Regions from separate parts of the Fictibacillus sp. b24 genome, predicted to be linked through region 2. Evidence: predicted binding sites of a transcription regulator. Region 2 holds the regulator's gene; each other region holds the start of a gene.
What was found. Region 2 encodes CtsR, which represses protease genes until heat stress. Its sites were predicted from a motif close to ATGGTCAATAAAGGTCAAACA; they were not measured.
Positions count from the first base shown of each region.

Region 1: QUF49_RS16465 (ATP-dependent Clp protease ATP-binding subunit) is a predicted target of CtsR. The motif match lies at 2,847-2,867, and genes of this name have one in related genera.
Region 3: clpP (ATP-dependent Clp endopeptidase proteolytic subunit ClpP) is a predicted target of CtsR. The motif match lies at 1,301-1,321, and genes of this name have one in related genera.

Region 1 is NZ_JAUCES010000005.1:3,153,729-3,158,554, forward strand. It holds gene QUF49_RS20825 (hypothetical protein) at 163-219, shown strand; gene QUF49_RS16465 (ATP-dependent Clp protease ATP-binding subunit) at 578-2,722, opposite strand; gene QUF49_RS16470 (hypothetical protein) at 2,927-3,094, opposite strand; gene QUF49_RS16475 (BsuPI-related putative proteinase inhibitor) at 3,196-3,759, opposite strand; gene QUF49_RS16480 (FAD-binding oxidoreductase) at 3,878-4,826, shown strand, end outside.
Region 2 is NZ_JAUCES010000005.1:3,924,537-3,929,362, forward strand. It holds gene clpC (ATP-dependent protease ATP-binding subunit ClpC) at 1-1,790, opposite strand, end outside; gene QUF49_RS20770 (protein arginine kinase) at 1,805-2,875, opposite strand; gene QUF49_RS20775 (UvrB/UvrC motif-containing protein) at 2,879-3,412, opposite strand; gene QUF49_RS20780 (CtsR family transcriptional regulator) at 3,449-3,916, opposite strand.
Region 3 is NZ_JAUCES010000005.1:879,978-884,803, reverse strand. It holds gene rpoN (RNA polymerase factor sigma-54) at 1-92, opposite strand, end outside; gene cspD (cold-shock protein CspD) at 401-601, opposite strand; gene yvfG (protein YvfG) at 939-1,154, shown strand; gene clpP (ATP-dependent Clp endopeptidase proteolytic subunit ClpP) at 1,373-1,975, shown strand; gene QUF49_RS04365 (zinc-binding dehydrogenase) at 2,035-3,012, opposite strand; gene trpE (anthranilate synthase component I) at 3,161-4,693, opposite strand.

The DNA of each region.
Region 1 (4,826 bases), 770 kb from region 2:
AATTGCAGTTGTAAGAAATAGTCATTACGATTCTTGTTTCATTTTGCGATTCGGGATAAAATGGAAAACATACAATACTTTTCCTTCTCTAATTCTCGTACGAGTCTTACCCTTAATTTGTAAGGAGGGATGGGGATGACAGTATTTGAAGCGATGTCACTCATGATTGGTTTTTCAATGCTTGTTCTTACCATAATCCGCTCCAAAGATGACTCCTAGAAGACAGAGAGTTTTTGATTTTTTCATTCTGCCATGCAGATGCATGGCTTATTTTTTCGGATATTTTCAGAGCCCTTGAATGTAGTTGACTTCCGCTCCAGGTGGCTCGCTTTCCACGGGGCGTACGGTGAGCCTTCTGCCGCATTGCGCCATTAGAAGTCTCCACCTGACCGCTCGTCCCGTAGGAGTCTCGCCCCCTTATGCTCCAATCAACTTGTCAATGAAGAAGAAAGATGTATATGCAGCACAGTCCCTTAGACATAACCTTTCAAAAACTTATGTATTAGAATAACCTTTACTTTGCATTGTAAAACAAAAACCTTGCCGGAGATACTCTCTAGCAAGGTTTTTTTTAGTTTTACGCTTTTTTAACGACAATCTGACCGTCTGCAACGTTTACCGTTAACTTTTGGACATCCTCTTCATCCAATAATACATCTGCAATCTTATCTTCGATGTGCTCTTGAATGATTCTGCGGAGTGGTCTCGCACCGAATGATGGATGATACCCCAGTTTAGCAAGCTTTTGTTTTGCAGCCGAAGTTACCGTAATTTCAATATTTTGCTCTTGAAGCTGATCAGACAGCTCTTGCAACATCAAATCAACAATCTTCACAAGATGCCCTTCTTTCAACGACTGGAATTGTACAATGCTATCAAAACGGTTTAAAAACTCTGGTTTAAAATAGCCTCCTAATGAATCAAGGATGTGTGTTTCTTTTTCTACATCTACCGTGTTAAATCCAAGTTTCTTCGTTTGTTTAACAGAAGCACCTGCGTTACTTGTCATGATGATCACGGTGTCTTTAAAGCTCACTGTACGTCCTTGGCTGTCTGTTAATCGGCCATCTTCCATAATCTGAAGGAACATGTGCTGAACATCTGGGTGAGCCTTCTCGATTTCATCAAGCAGCAAGATGCTATATGGCTTTCTGCGAATTTGCTCTGTTAGTTGTCCAGCTTCTTCATGCCCAACGTACCCTGGAGGTGAACCGATCAATTTTGATACAGCGTGTTTCTCCATATACTCACTCATGTCGAGTCTGATCATGCTGTCTTCATCACCAAAGATTTCTTTAGCGAGCGTTTTTGTTAACTCTGTTTTACCAACACCTGTTGGACCTACGAACAAGAATGATCCGATTGGACGTTTCTTCGCTTTTAAACCGGCACGGCTTCTGCGGATCGCTTTTGCCACTTTCTCAACCGCTTCTTCCTGCCCAATAACTTGAGCGGAAAGTTTTGAAGCAAGTTCTTTCATTTTCGATTGTTCGTCACTCTGAAGCTTCCGAACAGGAATACCTGTTTTATGTTCTACAATGTGCTGGATGTCTTCAACTTGAACAATCGCTGCTTTTTTATCTTCTTCTTGTGTTTTTAGTTTTTCATCAAGCAACAGTTCTTCTTGACGAAGTTTTGCTGCCAGTTCATAGTTTTCATCTGCAGCTGCCTTTTCTTTTTCTTTTACGAGTTCTTCTAAACGCTCTTCAATAGAAGATTTTTCAATCGTAATATGCTGAAGGTTGCTCTTAGATCCCGCTTCATCCATAAGATCAATCGCTTTATCCGGCAAAAATCGGTCTTGAATGTAGCGATGTGAAAGCATTACACATGCCTTTAATGCTTCTTCCGTAAATTTAACTTGGTGATAATCTTCGTATCTAGGTGCAAGACCTTTCAAGATTTCAATCGCTTCATCTAGTGTAGGCTCGTTAACGATTACCGGTTGGAAGCGACGCTCTAACGCAGCATCCTTCTCAATCTGACGGTATTCTTTTAACGTTGTAGCACCGACCATCTGCAGCTCACCGCGTGCAAGTGCAGGTTTTAAGATGTTCCCAGCATCCATAGATCCTTCTGCGGAACCTGCTCCCACAATCTGATGAACTTCATCCACAAACAGAATGACATTTTTGCGTTTTTGAAGCTCAGCAATCAGCTGTTTCATACGTTCCTCGAACTGACCTCTTACCCCGGTATCTGCAACAAGTGATGCAACATCAAGCAAATACACTTCTTTTTTCAAAAGTTTAGCTGGAACATTGCCTTCTACAATTTTGGTTGCTAATCCTTCAGCTATTGCTGTTTTACCGACACCAGGTTCCCCGATTAATACCGGGTTGTTCTTGGTGCGTCGGTTTAAGATTTCAATCACACGGCGCACTTCATCGTCTCGACCGATAACCGGATCAATAATACCCGCTTTCGCAGCATCTGTTAAGTTCCGGCCAAATTTATCTAAAAAGCCTCCGCCTCGTTTTCCCTTTTGAGTTTGTTGCTTCTCATGCTCGTTCGCGTGATCTGTAAAAGCTTGGCCATTCATCATTTGTTGAAAAATATCATCGAAAGAAGAAAAGTTCATATTCATTCCTCCCCCAGTGTTCATTTCTTGTTTCACTTTATGGTAACAATCAGAGCAAAGCACAAATTGTTTCTTATCTTTATTCATTGAGATACTCATTTGGATCGTAGCAGGATTAACTTCACATTGTTCACAACGCATACTTGTAACCCCCTGTTCATATTTTTAAAAATTTGTATAAATTATTAGCGATTATACGTGCATGCATTTCGTTTCGCAACTTTTTTGTTTCAAGGTTTCATGAGTCTTGCTAGTCTTTAGTTTGACTTTGACTTTCTTTGACCATTAACCTTTAAGCATATTATACTTTGACCTTTTTTGACTTTCAAGTATTTTGTTTTGCTGTCATAAAAAGGCTGTTACCGTAACCTCTGTTGTTCTTATAAGTTGTTGATTTCCTCTCCAGGTTGCTCGCTTTCTACGGGGTGTAAGGTGAGCCTCCTGTTGCTTTGCGCCATTAGGAGACTCGACCTGGCCGCTCGTCCCATAGGAGTCAGCAACCTTGCGCTCCAATCAACTTGCAATGATGAGAATAAAAAACAACCAAAATTAAGAATCTTTTAGAATAAAACAAAACAAAAAGAGATGAGCTCTTAACTCATCTCTTCCCCAATTTAGTTCCAATTAAAAGTGATTTTTTGTCTGTAATCTTCTGTCTCGCCACTTGGGGTCAACCAAACTTCTAGCGTATAAGCACCTGGCTCTAGATCGTTAACTAAGATATCCTGTTTGAAAACATCAGCCTGCTTTAATTTCAAAGAAGTTAACACTTGCATGAACATATGATTTCTTGAGTATTGGTATACGATTTTTCCGCTCTTGTCTTTAATTACATAATCAAATTTCTGACTAGATGAAAATTGAAAAACCTTCTCTTTTTCGGTCTGATTTTTCAACTCATATCTAAATAATATTCCCTTAGCATTCTGCTGCTCTTGTACTTTAATTGAAGGCTCAATACTGCCCGCAACAATCCCGCCTTGTCCGTTCTGTCCTGCTTGCCCGTCTTGTCCTTCTTCAGGACGTGATTTTTTTTCGCTTCCTTTACCATCACCCATCACCGGTTGTTCTCTCCCCTCGGATTGGTTTTGGCTGTCTTTGTTTCCACAGCCTGTCACGACTATCGAAATACATATTATGATCAGTATAACATGCCATACTCTTCTGCGTTTTTGCATCGTTCATCACCTCACTTGTTAGTTTGGGCATATATACGCAATTTCATGTTTAAAAAGGATTTTTAACTCTGTTCATGTAAAATAGATAATAACTCAAAAGTTTAAGGAGCGGGTTTACATGAACATTGCACATACTGATTTATTGTTTGAAATGCAAAAACGGACATCTGAAAAACGCGCTACACAAAACGAAACCATTCTTTGGCAGCATAGCCGTGATGAATCTTACCACCATCCTGTTTCACCTGATATTGTTGTATACCCTGAATCGGCTGAAGAAATTTCTTCTATTCTAAGATTCGCAAACGAACACAAAATTCCTGTTGTGCCTTATGGAGCTGGATCGAGTCTTGAAGGCCACTGCATTCCTGTAAAAGGCGGCATTTCAATTAACTTTCAGGAGATGAATGAAGTACTCGAGATTCGTCCAGATGATTTTTTAGTAAGAGTTCAGCCTGGTGTAACACGAACACAGCTGAATCTTGCTCTTAAGAAGTATGGATTGTTCTTTCCTGTTGATCCTGGTGCAGACGCGACGATCGGCGGAATGGCTGCGACAAATGCGAGCGGGACAACAAGCGTAAAGTACGGTATCATGCGGGATCAAGTTAGAAACCTTCAAGTTGTTTTAGCAGATGGACAGATTATTCAAACAGGCGGACTCGCTGCAAAATCATCTGCTGGCTATCACTTAACCTCCATGTTTGTCGGCTCTGAAGGTACGCTTGGCGTTTTTACGGAGATCACGTTAAAAGTCTACGGCATTCCTGAATCAGTTCTTGCTGCTCGATGTACATTTCCTTCAGTTCAAACTGCCGTTGAAGCTGCCATTGCTGTTCTCGGATCAGGCACGGGAATCGCCAGAATGGAACTTGTGGATGAACGGTCCATCGTACAGGTTAATCACAACAGCGACACAGCATATACAGAAGCCCCGACCCTTTTCTTAGAATTTCAAGGAAATCCGGCAAGTGTTACATATGAAGCTTCACTTACAAAAGAATTGCTTGAAAGCTTTGGAGGCTTAGAGTGGGTGGAAGAGCGTGATTCGAAAGCACGTGCAAAGC
Region 2 (4,826 bases):
TCATGTCCTACATATCCTGGAGGCGAACCAACGAGACGAGATGTTGTATGTTTCTCCATGTACTCAGACATATCGATACGGATGATCGCATCTTCATCACCAAACAATGTCTCAGCAACGGCTCTAGCAAGCTCCGTTTTACCAACACCTGTTGGTCCTAAGAAGATGAATGAACCGATCGGACGTTTCGGATCCTTCAACCCTGCACGCGCTCTTCGGATGGCTTTAGAAATGGCAGATACCGCTTCAGTCTGGCCAATTAATCGGTCATGCAAAATCTCTTCCATCTTAAGAAGACGTTCTGTTTCTTCTTCTGCCAGCTTGGATACAGGTACTCCTGTCCATGAAGATACAACTTGCGCGATATCTTCCGGTGTTACTTCTGTATTTTCTTTTCCTTGTTTCTCTTTCCAAACATCTTTCGTTTTTTCCAATTCTTCACGAAGACGCTGCTCAGAATCTCTGAGTGAAGCAGCTTTTTCAAACTCTTGGCTTTGAACAGCAGCATCCTTCTCTTTACGTACTTCTTCCAGCTTTTGCTCGAGCTCCTTTAAGTTCGGAGGAGCTGTGTAAGAACGAAGGCGAACCTTTGATGCCGCTTCGTCAATTAAGTCAATCGCTTTATCCGGTAAGAAACGGTCGGAGATATAGCGATCAGAAAGTTGAACAGATGCCTCGATCGCTTCATCAGTAATCGTCACACGGTGATGCGCTTCATAACGATCGCGAAGTCCTTGAAGGATTTGAATGCTTTCATCCTTTGTCGGCTCATTAACCGTAATCGGCTGGAAACGGCGCTCTAGCGCTGCATCCTTCTCGATATATTTTCTGTATTCATCGAGTGTTGTTGCACCTATACATTGTAATTCACCACGAGCAAGAGCGGGCTTTAAGATGTTGGATGCATCGATCGCACCCTCTGCTCCACCTGCACCGATCAGCGTATGAAGTTCGTCGATGAATAGGATGATATTGCCCGCCTGGCGAATCTCATCCATTACCTTCTTCAGACGGTCTTCAAACTCACCTCTATATTTTGTACCCGCGACGACTGTTCCCATATCAAGCGTCATAACGCGCTTATCACGCAGTGTTTCTGGGACTTCATTGTTGATGATTTGCTGTGCTAAGCCTTCTGCGATAGCAGTTTTACCTACCCCAGGCTCACCGATCAGTACAGGGTTGTTCTTTGTACGACGGCTTAACACCTCGATAACACGCTGAATTTCTTTTGAACGACCAATTACCGGGTCAAGTGAACCATCACGTGCAATCGCCGTTAAATCACGAGCCAGGCTGTCTAGCGTAGGCGTGTTTGCACTTGCTGAAGATCCTCTATGACTAGAAGAAGATTCATTGCTTCCTAGAAGTTGAAGAACTTGCTGACGTGCTTTGTTCAGGCTTACTCCTAAGTTGTTTAATACACGAGCTGCAACGCCTTCCCCTTCACGAATCAGGCCTAATAAAATATGTTCAGTGCCTACATACGAATGCCCTAGTTTACGAGCTTCGTCCATGGATAGTTCAATTACCTTTTTTGCACGAGGTGTATAATGAATCGTTTGAACAGCTTCCTGTCCGCGGCCGATTAACGTTTCCACTTCTTTTTGAATTTTTTCAGGTCCTAAACCTAGAACTTGAAGAGCTTTGGCTGCAATTCCTTCACCTTCCCGAATCAAGCCAAGTAAGATATGTTCTGTTCCCACATTGTTATGCCCTAATCGAATTGCTTCTTCTTGTGCCAACGCTAAAACTTTTTGTGCTCTCTCAGTAAAACGGCCAAACATCATACTCGTCACGCTCCTTATCGGTTTTCCAATTTTATTCTTTCTCTGATTAATGTGGCTCTTCTTATGTCACGTTCTTCTGGAGTTAGAACTTCACCTGCATATTGTTGAAGAAAACCCGGTTGTGTAAGTATCATAAGTTCATTTAGGATTGTTTTTGATATGCCGGGTAAAATCTCTAAATCAATGCCAAGCCGTACATCTGATAAACATTTTGCAGCTTCTTTTGATTGGATGATCCGGCAATTCTCCAACGTTCCCAACGAACGGAATAACTTGTCTTCAAGCTGTAATTTCAATCCATCCTGCAGCTGTTTTCGAGCTGCACGTTCTTGCTGGATGACCTGCGTAACTACTCCTGCGAGATCTTCCATTATATCCTCTTCAGACTTACCAAGTGTCATCTGATTCGAGATTTGAAAAATGTTTCCTTGCGCTTCTGTCCCTTCACCATATATACCTCTTACAGCTAATCCTAGCTGGTTGATCGCAGGTATAATCCGGCTCATCTTTTTTGTGAGGACGAGTGCGGGAAGATGCATCATGACGGAAGCTCTTAGTCCCGTTCCTACATTTGTCGGACAGCTTGTTAAATATCCGCGCTTTTCATCAAACGCATAATCCACACTTTTTTCAATCAAATCATCTATTTCATTGGCTTTATGAAGCACTTCTTCTAACTGAAAACCTGGTGCTAAACATTGAATGCGTATATGATCTTCTTCGTTCAGCATGATGCTGACTGACTCATCGTCATTCATGAGTACTGCACCATATTTCGCTTGTTCTGCTAGATTGGGACTTATAAGATGTTTCTCAACAAGTACCCGTTTTTGAATAGGTTTTAACTTCTCCATCATCAGCATTTCAAAATTTTCTGCTTCAGCTGCGTCATTTTCTCCATTCATGCAAGAAGAAATGGAAGCTATCACTTCATGAGCTGATTCTTTGTCTGCTGCGATGGGAAAAACAAACTGATGAATATTTCTTGCGAGTCGGACACGGCTTGAGAGAACAATATCTGATTCAGGTCCTTCCCTTTTCATCCAGGGACTGATTGCGTCACTGATAAATCGTTCTAAAGACATCGGTTACGAATCCCTCCCCTGTTCCAAGCGGTGTTCGATTTCTCTGATGATATCTCTTGTTTCAGCAGCTTTTTCAAATTCCTCATTTAATATATACTGCTGCAAAGCTTGCTTTAATTGCTGAAGCTGTTTTTTTTCTTGAATGCTGCTCCCTGCCCGCAGAGGAATCTTTCCTGCATGTAAGGTATTACCGCCATGAACCCTCTTAAAGATCGGATTCAGTTTGGAATCAAACGCCTTATAGCAGTTTTCACATCCAAAACGGCCAATTTTAGCAAACTGATAATAACTCATCCCGCATTTTTCACAGCTTAACGAGGGCGGAATGAAGTTGGATGATGGGGTGTTTGGGACATGTCCATCACCGTGTAAAAGACCAGAAAGCAATTGGTGAATGGAAAATGAATTCGACCCCGGCATGAATTCTCCTTTTTCTTTGGCACAATGTTCACAAATGTGAAATTCCGTTTTCTCTCCATTTATGATTTTGGTAAAATGCAATGAAGCTTCACGTTCATGGCACTCTTCACAATTCATTCTGCTCCCTCCTTTTATATAGAATGAAAAAAAGGGCTATGTGGTTCGGTATTTTAACGTTTTTATCATAGCTTTTAAAAGTTCTGCACGTAATTCATCTCGATGCGGAAGATTAAGCTTTAATATAGAACGATCCATAACGCTCAGCATCAGCCTCGCTTCCCGTTCGGAAACAATCGTCTCTTCCATAAGTCTCTTTATTACATTTTCTGCGTTGCCTTGCGATATCCTTTCACCAATTAAGGTGGTTAAGTGATCAATTAGATGAGCAGAGCTTTCGGTACGGACCTTCATGATCCGAATATAGCCGCCTCCACCTCTTTTACTTTCCACTACAAATCCTTTTTCAATCGTAAATCTCGTATTTATCACATAGTTTATTTGAGAAGGCACGCATTGAAACCTTTCGGCAATATCCGTCCTTTTAATTTCGATGGCCGGATCATTCGAGCTTGAGAGAATTTGCTTTAAGTAATTTTCAATTACATCTGAAATATTCCTCATTTCCCCTCCCCCTTCTGACTTTGACTAACTTTGACTATAACATTATTATAGCCTGCTTTTTTCCGAAAATGCAAATCTCTATCCACCATTATTGCCTCATGCTCCTCTTCCTAACCTGTATGATTCTGTCGAAATGATGATGATTTTGGAGGGGTATGATATGAGGGGATTGGGATTTGTTTAGAGATCTGGCGATGGTTAGTTGTGTCTGGTTAGTTGCGCCAGGTTAGTTGTGAAAGTATGTTGTTGTTGGATGTGCAATGTGTTCTGCGTGGTTGAGGAGACGTGAGTGAGGTTTAGATGAATGCGGTAAGTCGATGGGTGTCGAAAATTCGATAAAAAATTTTATCTGTGAAATTATGAAGCTTATCCGCGAATATATGGATGATTACCGCAAAAAAAAATAGGATTACCGTGAAGTTATGTTTGGTGGGTTGATGTAGAGAGGTTTTGAAGGCGAGATCAGGAGTGTTTTGGTGAGATTGATGCTTGGATGGTCGTTGTAAGAGCTGATCGTTTGCTTTTGGTTCGATTTTTGGAGCTTTTGCTGAAGAATATAGCGTGATGGGAGATGGTTGAGGCCATCTTCTTCCTTCTTTATGGTTGGGAGACCGTGTTCGAGGTTAAAACGAATCTTCAGAGAATACGGGGTGAGGTATTTCTTTTAGGAATTGAGTCACTTTGAGTGAGAATTAAGTCTACTTATGAAAAATTAGGTCTAAACGAACCTAAATTAAGTCTAAAACCAAAAATAAAGGCCATTCGCTAAATCTCGACAACACAGCTCAGCACAATTCATACTCTATACCCTCCCACCTTCCACACTAGTCACCAATAATCGGAAGTTTGGCGGATGCCAAACCACCTTTTTTCTCTTGCTAGATCCATCTTTTTTAAACACAAAAAAAGA
Region 3 (4,826 bases), 3.0 Mb from region 2:
AAACTGGGAACTTGTAAAATGGCGATGGCCTGGCGCAATTCCGTTGTCATGACAAGATTCATGCTCTGTTGTTGAAACAAACCCATTTCCATCTTAAATCCCTCCCCTATTCTTTCATCATACTACAGATGAAAGCGCTGTACATCCTACAAAATTTGGGGTCTGACCCCAAACAAATACAAATTCATAAAATTTGTATTTGTCAGAAATACACAACGTTCCTTCAAGCTTAAGTATAATTAGAATCTTGATTAAGCACGTATGTTAAATTGTAAGGGGTCTGTCCCCGGGACAGACCCCTTACAATTTAACATACAATTCACCCGCAATTTCATACCCTCTTAGATACAAAAAAATGCCAGCACCGCCCGAAGGTAGTGTGGCATTCTAAACTTTACTATTAAAGTTTTGTTACGTTAGCAGCTTGTGGTCCGCGCTCGCCATCAACGATTTCGAAAGATACTTCTTGTCCTTCTTCAAGAGACTTGAAGCCTTCTGATTGAATTGCAGAAAAGTGTACGAATACATCGTTTCCACCTTCAACTTCGATGAAGCCGAAACCTTTTTCAGCGTTGAACCATTTTACTTTACCATTTTGCATGGGTGTTTCCTCCTTACAAACGCTTTTTGTAAGCGTTTTAACTCTTTTAACCGTCTTACTATGTAAATAAAAAGGCATAAAAAAATGCGCACTCATCTGAATAATTCAGAAGCGGATTCAAGTGTTCCACTTCTTATTCAAAAAGTACGACCGCTTTAAATCCAAAACATATTCACAACGTAAAAGGTTGAATTAACTATAACATGCCCAACCTCAATTGTCAAAACAAGGGATGAAATTTTCGATATCCTTTTGCTCGGCCACTTAAATAGGCTATGATAGATAAAGACCTGTAGCATCTTTAGAAACTGGTTTATTGAGTGAAGGAGGATGAACTGTGAGCGAAGCGTTTTCAGTACCTTATTTTAAAGAAAATTTTCAGCAATATATTGAAAGAAACAAAGATGTTTTTACAAAGACACATGCGATGAATGCTTATTATCGTTCAATTGTCGGGACACTTATCAATGATAATCTCAATAAAAACAGTGAGATCGTGCGCCGTATTCGTAATTTAGAAACCGCTTATATTGAAATTAAAAACGAAAACTAAAGCTTAATTATACCGTTTTAAGGGTAATGTTTTCTAATGTAGAGGTTTAAAATCCTGCTTCTAGCGGGCATTATGATGATAGCCCATACATAAGGTGTAAGAAGGAGATTTAGCAATGCTGGCGAAATGAGTTACATACAGCATATTGTTTGACCTTGTTTGACCTTTTTTGTATGATGACAGTACAGTTTAGTTGAAAAAGGAGAAGGAGGATTTCCATGAACTTAATTCCAACAGTTATTGAACAAACGAACCGTGGGGAGCGCGCTTACGATATTTACTCCCGTCTGTTAAAAGACCGTATTATTATGCTTGGCAGTGCAATCGATGATAACGTTTCTAACTCAATCGTAGCACAGCTTCTATTCCTGGCTGCTGAAGATCCTGATAAAGACATCTCGTTATACATAAACAGCCCGGGTGGATCTATCACAGCTGGTATGGCGATTTATGACACAATGAATTTCATCAAGCCGCACGTATCCACAATCTGTATCGGTATGGCAGCATCTATGGGTGCTTTCTTATTAGCAGCAGGTGAAAAAGGTAAGCGTTATGTGCTTCCGAATTCAGAAGTTATGATTCACCAGCCACTTGGCGGAACACGCGGCCAAGCGAGTGATATCGAAATTCACGCACGCCGCATTATTCAAATGCGTGAACAGCTTAACAAAATCTTGTCTGAAAAAACAGGTCAACCGCTTGAAGTGATTGAGCGCGACACGGATCGTGATAATTTCCTACTTGCAGAAGATGCTGTTAAATATGGATTGGTTGATAAACTAATCACGTCTGTAGACAGCACAGACATTAAAAAATAATATCATCACAAAAACAGGACTGCTTCATTATTGAGCAGCCCTGTTTTTTTTATGTTCTTTTAAAGTACAGCAACAATTTTTCCTTTAACGTGCCTTTCAGCAAGCTTAGCAAGTGCAGCTGGTACTTCTTCTAATGTAATTGTTTCAGAAATCATAGCTGATAGTTTGCCCTCGACCACAAGCTTAGCCAATTCTTCGTTCATCAGAGCAAGATCTTTTTGTGCTTTTACTGAATTAGAAAAATGAACAGCACCTAGTGCAATCTCGTGAAAAGAGAGCGCTTGGCTGAAGGGTTTTACAGCAGAATAATCCGGATTTCCAGCAATGAACGCGATCCGTCCATTAAACGCGATGCTTTTTAGCGATTCAGTAGCATTCACTCGGCTAACCGTGTCAAGAACGGCATCTACACCCACATCGTTTGTCAGTTCCATAATGCGCGTGTGAACGTCTTCTGTCTTATAAAAAATGACGTGATCTGCTCCTAAGCTTTTAACGTATTCTTCATTCTCAGGCGAGCATGTTGTGATGATTGTTGCTCCGACCTGTTTAGCAAGCTGTATCGCAAAACCGCCAACGCCTCCTGCACCACCATGGATCAGGATCGTTTCACCTTCTTGCAGGTTCATCTTACGGAATAGTGCTTGATAAGCCGTCATTCCAGCACACGGAAGAGCGGCTGCTTCCTCAAATGACAATCCATCTGGAATTCTAGCTATCGTATGAGCGGTAGTTAGCGCATATTCAGCGAATCCGCCTTTTTTCGCGAGGTTGCCATGATAGAATACACGGTCTCCTTGTTTGAATTCCGTAACTCCTTCACCTGTTCCTTCAATAACAACCGCTGCATCTAGTCCTAAAATATGAGGATAGCTCCAGTTCGGATTTCCGTTAGTAGCCGTTTTATAATCCACTGGATTAAGTCCCGCTGCCTTCACTTTCACAAGAACTTCACCTGGTCCTGGAACAGGTTTTTCTGTTTCGCTGACTTTCATTTCACGCCACATGTTTTTGTCTTGTAACAATAAAGCTTTCATCTATTAAGTCCCCTTTACGAGTATTAAGATTGGTAAAAATGATACAAGGGACAGTATATCCATTTTGGTGCTGTGATAATAGAAAAATGCTCATAGCGGCTGGCTTTAAGCTACGAATGTGTTTGGTTGTTTGATGCGTTGGGTGTCCTCACTGAATGGACAAAACAGGGATTTGTATTTGTCTGGGGTCTGTCCCCCCCTCGATTGCTTTCAGCATGGCTTTGGCTTTGTTGACCGTTTCTTCGTATTCACGTTCAGGTACAGAATCCGCAACAACACCTGCACCTGCTTGTACATACGCTTTTCCGTCTTGAAACACGATTGTTCGAATCGCGATGCACGAGTCCATCTGCCCGTTGAATCCTAAATAGCCGATAGCGCCTCCATATACACCTCGAGATTGCTTTTCCAGTTCAGAGATGATCTGCATCGCTCTTACCTTCGGGGCACCTGAAACCGTACCAGCAGGCATGCACGAGCGCAAAGCATCAAAGAAATCTTTATCTTTTTGCATTCTGCCTTTCACGTGTGAAACCATGTGCATTACGTGTGAATACCGCTCGATTTCCATATAAGAATCTAGCTCAACAGACCCAAATTCACTGACTCGGCCAACATCGTTTCTGCCTAGATCCACTAGCATGACATGTTCTGCACGCTCTTTTTCATCTGCGAGCAGGTCTTGTTCATACGCAAGGTCTTCTTCACGAGTCTTGCCTCTTGGACGAGTTCCCGCAATCGGCCTGTTTTCCACACATCCGTTATCTACTTTTACAAGAAGCTCGGGCGAGGCACCTACGATATACGTGTCGTTAGATTTGTAATAATACATATATGGTGATGGGTTCATGGAACGCAGAAGCCGGTACACATCAAACGGATCCGCTTCTGTTTCCTGCTCAAAACGCTGTGACAATACGACTTGAAAAACATCACCAGATTGAATGTATTCTTTCGCCTGCTTCACCATGGAACAGAATTCTTCTTTTGTATGAGAAGAGCGAACTCCGCTGCTTGTTTTCACGGCAATCGGCTGTTCTGCGTTTACTGCCTTACTTTTCGGGTGTTGCTGCAGCTCTTGATACGTTTCGCGAATTCTCTTGCAAACGTCGTTAAACTTTTTTTGAATGTTTTTTTCATTGTCATCAGGTGAAACGTGCAGATTGCACAGGATTGTGGTTTTTTGTTTTAGATGATCAAATACAATGATTTCGTCTGTGAACAAAAATTCCATTTCATTTTCTTGGTTGGATGATGATTTTGGTTTCGGCACATTTTCAAACGTATGAATCAAGTCATAGCCGAAAAAGCCAACAGCACCTCCAGTGAACGGAGGCAGAGAAGAGTGTTTAGGAGATTTGTATCGCGACATATACTCTTTCACGATATCTAAAGGAGAACCTTGTTTCTGTATGTGTTCATCTTCTTTTATAAAATTAAGATCGACTTCGTTCCCTTTGGAGGAAACCACCAAAAAGGGTTTTCTACCGATATACGAGTATCTAGCCCACCGTTCTCCGCCTTCTACACTTTCAAGGAGAAACGCATGCTGCTCGTATCGCACTCTCTCAAACTGAGAGATGCACGTTTCATGATCGGATAGATATGTAAAACCGATCGGAATCACATTATAGTTTTCTTTCGATAGAGATACAACTTCCTCTAACGTTGGTACAAACATGTATACCTCACCTCTTTCAAAAATATAAAAACCTCTCGCTTGTAACAGCGGAGGCTGATTAAATGCATCATTAATAAACTAAGAAAGAGGTTTAATCCAGGATTAACTACTCTCAACTCAGCTCAAGCTATGC